2 regions of the Bacillus mesophilum genome follow, and region 1 is predicted to be linked to the other one. Evidence: riboswitches for the same ligand, from Rfam matches in the RefSeq annotation. Region 1 holds a riboswitch; the other holds the start of a gene.
The links. Region 1 has a riboswitch for S-adenosylmethionine ahead of mtnK (S-methyl-5-thioribose kinase). Riboswitches for the same ligand answer to the same signal wherever they lie in the genome.
Positions count from the first base shown of each region.

Region 1 (3,420 bases):
AAGCGCTAATGAACTTGATAATCCATAGAAGTCTGAAGAAATGAATGCTCCGCTAAACGCAGGGTGAGCCATAAACGGCAAAGCAATTTCATCGTCTTCAGCTAATTCATGGAGAACATCCAGCCCATATGTATGAACATTAAAAAGAAGTGCATCTGCCCCGAGCTCCTTTGCCCTTCTGGCTTGGTCACGCAGCTTAGATGTCCGCCCGGTTAAGTTGACTGCATATAGAGTTCGGTGTCCAGTTTCTTCGTAAACATTCTGTAAAATTTCTCTAGATGACACAATGCGTTTATCAAAAGGAGTAAGCTCGTTCTCAAATAAGATTTCATCATCTTTTACAAGATCTACTCCGCCTAATGCTTGATTTTTCAGCTGTTCATTTAAAAAAGGTAAATTCCGGCCAATAACTCCTTTAAAAATACTCATGACGAGTGGCCGATCAAATACTTCAATCGACTCTCTTATCTGGGAAATTCCAAAGCGGGGACCAGGAAAGTGAGCTGTGATATCTGAATCAAATTCAAGGTCCAAAAGTTTTATTTCTCCGTCTAAAGAGAGCTTGCCAAAAACAGTTGTTAAAATGGCAGGCAAATCAGCAGTAAAGTTGGCGGAAGGATAAGCAATTTTCCCTTCTGCCCTTACTTCGCCAAAGCGGGAAGGATGCTCATCATCAAAGAATTCTTTTACTGACACAACTCTGCCTTTATGTTTTCTTAACTGTTCCTGATCAACAGCGTGGAGATCTGTCCATGATCCTACAGTTAACCCAAGGGCAATACTTTCAAGTTTAGATTCCAGTTTTCCGGGCTTTCCGTATATTTGATAGGTTGCAATGATTTCACTCATTTAAATCACTCCTAAACACTTTGATTATAGGGTTTTGCACAGCACGGGATAATAGTTAAACAGCAAAAAACCTCTTCAAATAAGAAGAGGTTAATAAAGGTATTAACAGCTTCTTATCTTCCAGCTTTTGCTGCAAGAATTAGCACCGTGTCCAATTCATTTGGATCGGTTGCCGGGTATCATCGGGCTCGTCCCTCCACCTGCTCTTGATAAGAAAATGAAATTTTATAAATTGACTGAATATATCCCGTATTATTACATCAGTCATTCATTCTGTCAATTATGAATTTTGTAAATTAAGGTTATTAGAATATACGATTGAAAATTGAATTTATTCTTGTGAATAAATTGAAAGACACTTGGCCTTATAGGGTATTACTGCTTAAAAACTATATTACGGAGGATGCAGCTTAAAAAAAAGAATCAATTTTCAATGCATTTATTAAACATGTTTAACCTTGAAGGAATTAAAAAAACATTTGACATATTCAGAAAAGTGATGCTAACATTTTCCTCAAGTAAACAACTTGAATATGTAATTTATACTCTTATCCAGAGCTGGCGGAGGGAAATTTGGCCCGATGAAGCCCAGCAACCGACCGTAATATCGTTGTGAGACGAGGCGCAGTTAAATCGCGCCAGAGGGCACGGTGCTAATTCCATTCAGAGAGAATTCTTTCTGAGAGATAAGAGGCGATAGATAATTTCGATTGCCTCTTTCTGATGAAGGAGGCATTTTTAATTTTGCTCATATAAAAATGCCGGCTTCGTATAACTCAGCAATTATATTGAGAGGAGTGGCGGCATGGCCATATTAGCAAAACAATCATACGAAAGCTTAACAGAGGATACAGCAATTAATTTAGCTAAAGAACTGAACCTTTTTCCTGAACACGCATCGTTATCTTGCAGTGAAATAGGTGATGGAAACTTAAATTTGGTTTTCAAGATTAGTGATAGGATAACAGGCACAAGTGTCATTATTAAACAGGCACTTCCATATGCAAAAGTTGTAGGAGAAAGCTGGCCGCTGACAATCAAGCGGTCAACGATCGAAGCCAACGCTTTAATAAAACATGGTGAATATGTGCCTCATCTAGTTCCAAAAGTGTTTGCAGCAGATGAACATTTAGCTGTTACCGTTATAGAGGATTTATCACATTTGGAAATAGCTAGAACTGGTCTGATCAACGGAGCTGAGTATCCTAATCTATCAAAAGATATTGGAGAATATTTAGCAAAGACACTTTTTTTAACCTCTGATTTTGCACTTCATCCTTTTGAAAAAAAACGCCTTGCAGCACAATTTTCTAACCCGGAACTATGCAAAATCACGGAGGACTTGGTTTTTACAGATCCATTCTTTAACCATGATTCGAATGATTATGAACCGGAGCTTGCTGAACTAGTTTATGAACTTTGGAAAAACACAGACCTAAAGGTTGAAGCAGCTAAATTGAAAAGGTCATTTGTAACAGAAGCAGAATCCCTTTTACATGGAGATTTGCATACTGGCAGTATTTTTGCAGGTCCTACAGAAACAAAGGTCATTGATCCGGAATTTGCTTTTTATGGTCCTATTGGTTTTGATGTCGGCCAATTTATCGGCAACTTACTATTTCAGTCTATTGTCAGAACAGGTGTAAAAAGAGAAAAAATTCATACTCACATAAAAACGACCTGGGATGTTTTTTATTCGACATTTTCTGAATTATGGGAAAGTCATAATATTGAACCTTTTTCGAAAACAGAGGGAGTGAAAGAGGATTTTTTACAAAAAGTTTTCAAGGATACTCTAGGCTTCGCTGGCTGTGAACTGATTCGCAGAACGATCGGACTATCTCATGTAAAAGACCTGGATGGAATTGAGCCTAAAGATCAGAGAATTTTGTTAAAGAAAAGGGCCATTGAACTTGGGACGGCACTCATCTTAAACAGAAGTGAATGGACTTCTATTACAGATCTCATTGGCAGACTGGAGGAGGATATATCATGACAGTTCCAGTTTCTATTCTTTGGAATGAAGATCAGCTAACCATTTTAAATCAGCAAAAGCTGCCGCATGTTATTGAATATATACATTTAGACAATATAGAAGCTGCTTTTGATGCGATTGTCAGTTTAAAGGTTCGAGGAGCACCTGCTATCGGAATCACAGCTGCCTATGGTTTGGCAATCGGAGCAAGTCAATCCTCAGCAGATAATTTAGAGGACTTTCAACAGGAGCTTCATGATCAATATATTTACTTAGCAGGTTCCCGGCCAACTGCTGTGAATTTATTTTGGGCTCTTGAAAGACTAATGGAAAAAGCAGAGACTGTGAAAACAGTGGAGGAAGCAAAGGCGATCCTTTTATCTGAAGCAATAGCTATTCACAAAGAGGATGAGGAACATTGCCGGAAGATTGGTGAATATGCACTGGCTGTACTTGGTGATTACAGAAATGTTATGACCATTTGCAATGCAGGTTCTATTGCCACAGCAAAATATGGGACAGCACTGGCACCTTTTCATTTAGGCGCAGAAATTGGCAAGGAGTTTCATGTTTATGCATGTGAAACCAGGCCGATA
Region 1 is NZ_WBOT01000010.1:70,247-73,666, reverse strand. Features, by position in the region: gene F7732_RS20510 (2,3-diketo-5-methylthiopentyl-1-phosphate enolase) at 1-849, opposite strand, end outside; SAM riboswitch class I at 960-1,065, opposite strand; SAM riboswitch class I at 1,395-1,542, shown strand; gene mtnK (S-methyl-5-thioribose kinase) at 1,655-2,845, shown strand; gene mtnA (S-methyl-5-thioribose-1-phosphate isomerase) at 2,842-3,420, shown strand, end outside.

Region 2 (3,420 bases), on a different contig from region 1:
CTCATAGGAATCTTCCCAATTATAAAGTTCCAGGAAAGCCGGAAGGTAACGAATTCCATTGATAAATCTAAGTCTGATTCTGCAAAGGCTGCCTTGTTGGCAAGAAAAGACAGTTTGAAGATTGTCGTTCTGTTTGCAGTAGCGCAATTAATTATTGGTGTCGGCGCAGGATTAGTTATACCTTATTTAAATCTATATTTTTCTGATCGTTTTGCCGCTTCAAACTCAGCAGTCGGGATGATCATCTCACTTGGGCAGGCAATGACTGCAGTAGCCATGATTATCGGACCTAAAGTAGTTCAGAAATTTGGTGAAGTGAAAGCGGTCGTTATTTTGCAGCTATCGTCACTGCCATTTCTGCTTTTAACCGCTTATACAGAACAGCTTTGGCTTGCAGCGATTGGGTTTCTTTTCCGGCAGGCATTAATGAATGCGGGAAATCCTATACAAATGTCACTGATGATGTCAAAAGTTGACGATTCAATGAAAGGATTTGCCAGCTCTGTGAACCAGATGGTCTTTAATTTAGGATGGGCAGTAATGGGACCTGTATCAACGGGTATTGTGATGATGTATGGTTCTTATTGGGGGTACGCTGCAGTTTTCACGATTACGGCTATCTTATATTTAATAGGTTCACTTTATTTCCTCATTGTCTTTAAACGCTATAATCCTAAAAAAATCGCACAAATGACAGCATAGCCTGCTTTCAACTGACATATTTCTCAGGAAATAATCCTAGACAATACCGTAATAGAAGCGGTCGTTGTCTTTTTTTTGGTTAATTTGTTGAAAAAAATATGCAGGATAAAGAATCAGTTCCACGGAATAAAGCTTATATAGACTATAGAATTTTGAGGTGTACTCTAATGGAACAGCTGGCTAAATCCTTTATACAAGAATTAGAGCAAAAACAGCATGTCTTTCAAGTATTGCAGAATCGCAGGCTGACGGTGCATTTTCATAGCGAGGCTGAACACCTATATTTACGGATTGAAGACGGGAGGGCTGACGTTATTTCTCCTATAGAATGTGAGATGGAGATTTATGGCCCTAAAACAACTTTGACTCATCTTTTTCAGAAAAAAATAAAGCTGCGCCAACTGATGAAAGAGCAGCCAATCCAAATAAAAGGCCCTTTTCGCAGTATTCTTTTATTAGAAACAATTTTATATCTTGGAAAAAATTAATGGTTTTTTTGTTGACTGGTTTTTTCCTATATGTTAAAATTTCAAACAAATATGAAAATTGAATATTCTTATCAAGAGAGGTGGAGGGACTGGCCCTACGAAACCCGGCAACCGGTTAATTACACGGTGCTAATTCCAGCAGAGCAGATGCTCTGAAAGATAAGAAGAGTTGTGAATTCCAGACCCTCTTCTTCTTGAAGAGGGTCTTTCGCTGTTACGATAATCGTATGGAGCGAATGCAGCATGATGATACTCAAGCGAAAACCAATTAAAAGGAGAGATCGACATGACTGAAAGGAAAAAAAATTATCGTTTTGAAACATTGGGTATTCATGGAGGATTAGCGCCAGATCCAGTAACCGGTGCTCGGGCAGTTCCAATTTATCAAAATAATGCTTATCAATTCAAAAGTACTGACCATGCTGCAAACCTTTTTGGACTAAAGGAACCAGGTTATATTTATACACGGATACATAATCCGACTGTAAGTGTGTTCGAGGAAAGAGTAGCACTGCTTGAAGGTGGCATTGGCGCACTGGCTGTTTCAAGTGGTCAGGCTGCGATTACTTTATCCATACTAAATATTGCTGGTGCCGGAGACGAAATTGTCGCCGCATCTAACTTATATGGAGGCACCTATAATTTGTTCGCAGTAACCTTGCCTAAATATGGGATAAATGTAAAGTTTGTTGATCCGCAAGATCCAGAAGCTTTCAGAGAGGCAATTACGAATAAAACAAAAGCGATATTTGCAGAAACAATTGGTAACCCCAGCTTAAAAGTGCTGGATATTGAAGCAGTAGCTGCTATTGCTCATGAAAATGGCATACCGCTAATTATTGATAATACATTTCCTACTCCTTATCTGTGCAGGCCAATTGAATTTGGGGCCGATATCGTGATCCACTCTGCCACCAAATGGCTTCTTGGCAACGGAACAACAATGGGAGGCATTATTGTAGATGGCGGCAAGTTTGACTGGAATTCACCGAAATTCCCAGGCTTTACTGAACCGGATCCAAGCTATCATAACTTAGTTTACAGTGAGGCGCTTGGTGAGGCTGCGTATATTACAAAAGCACGTGTTCAGCTGCTGCGTGATCTTGGTCCTGCTTTAAGTCCGCAAAATGCATTCCAATTCGCTTTAGGAATTGAAACTTTACATGTGCGCATGAAGGAGCATGTGGCAAATACAAAGAAAATTATCAGCTATCTCAAGAGCCATCCTGCTATTAATTGGCTCTTATACCCTGGAGATGAAGATCATGCTGACAAGGCTTTAGCAGATAAATATCTTCCAAAAGGTGCAGGGGCCGTTGTTGTTTTTGGCATTAAAGGAGGAAGAGAAGCTGGTGCTGCTTTAATCAATAATCTTAATCTTTGGGCACATGTTGCCAATGTAGGGGATGCAAAAAGCTTAATTATCCATCCTGCAAGCACAACTCATCAGCAGCTGGATGATGAGGCTTTAAAAATTGCGGGAGTTCCTGAAGATTTAATCCGAATATCTGTCGGAATTGAAAATGCAGAAGATTTAATTGAGGATTTAGAACAGGCAATTGAGACCGCAACAGGAATCACAGCACTTGCCGCTAAAGCTTAAACAAAGTGTTACCAGAGGAAGTATAAAATATCTTGGGATTCACTTTTTTAGTTGACACCCTTATCATGACCGTGATACGATAGCATTCGTAATTTATAAATGAATGTAAGTGAATTGAATATAGATGTTTAGCTCTTATCAAGAGAGGTGGAGGGAAGTGCCCTATGAAGCCCGGCAACCGTCATGAAAATGAAATGGTGCCAATTCACTCAAAGCTTATGGCTTTGATAGATGAGAGAAAGGACTTATTTTTAATGCCTTTCTGCTCATAACAGGAAGGCATTTTTATTTTATTTTTTTACTAGTTTTCAAGAATTGAAATCTTGACTGGTTACAAAGATATTTTTATGTGTTTTCTGGAATTGAGGAGAATGAAAGGCATGGTCCAATCAAAAGCTATTGTATAGGCAATGTCAGGAATGAGAGGGTGAAACAACAAGTGATTTCTATAAAAAATGCAAAGAAAATATTTGCAACGAAAAAAGGGAAGGTCAACGCGGTTGATCAAGTGAACCTTGAAATTAAAGAAGGCGAAATTTTTGGAGTGATTGGCTACAGTGGAGCGGGGAAAAGTACGTTAATCCGTATGCTAAATGGATTGGAAATTCCTACTGAAGGCAGTGTAGT
Region 2 is NZ_WBOT01000003.1:571,041-574,460, forward strand. Features, by position in the region: gene F7732_RS12390 (MFS transporter) at 1-702, shown strand, start outside; gene F7732_RS12395 (SCP2 sterol-binding domain-containing protein) at 870-1,190, shown strand; SAM riboswitch class I at 1,256-1,356, shown strand; gene F7732_RS12400 (O-acetylhomoserine aminocarboxypropyltransferase/cysteine synthase family protein) at 1,477-2,793, shown strand; SAM riboswitch class I at 2,926-3,031, shown strand; gene F7732_RS12405 (methionine ABC transporter ATP-binding protein) at 3,233-3,420, shown strand, end outside.
Region 2: linked by a shared signal. The riboswitch ahead of F7732_RS12400 (O-acetylhomoserine aminocarboxypropyltransferase/cysteine synthase family protein) and the one ahead of mtnK (S-methyl-5-thioribose kinase) in region 1 are both predicted to bind S-adenosylmethionine.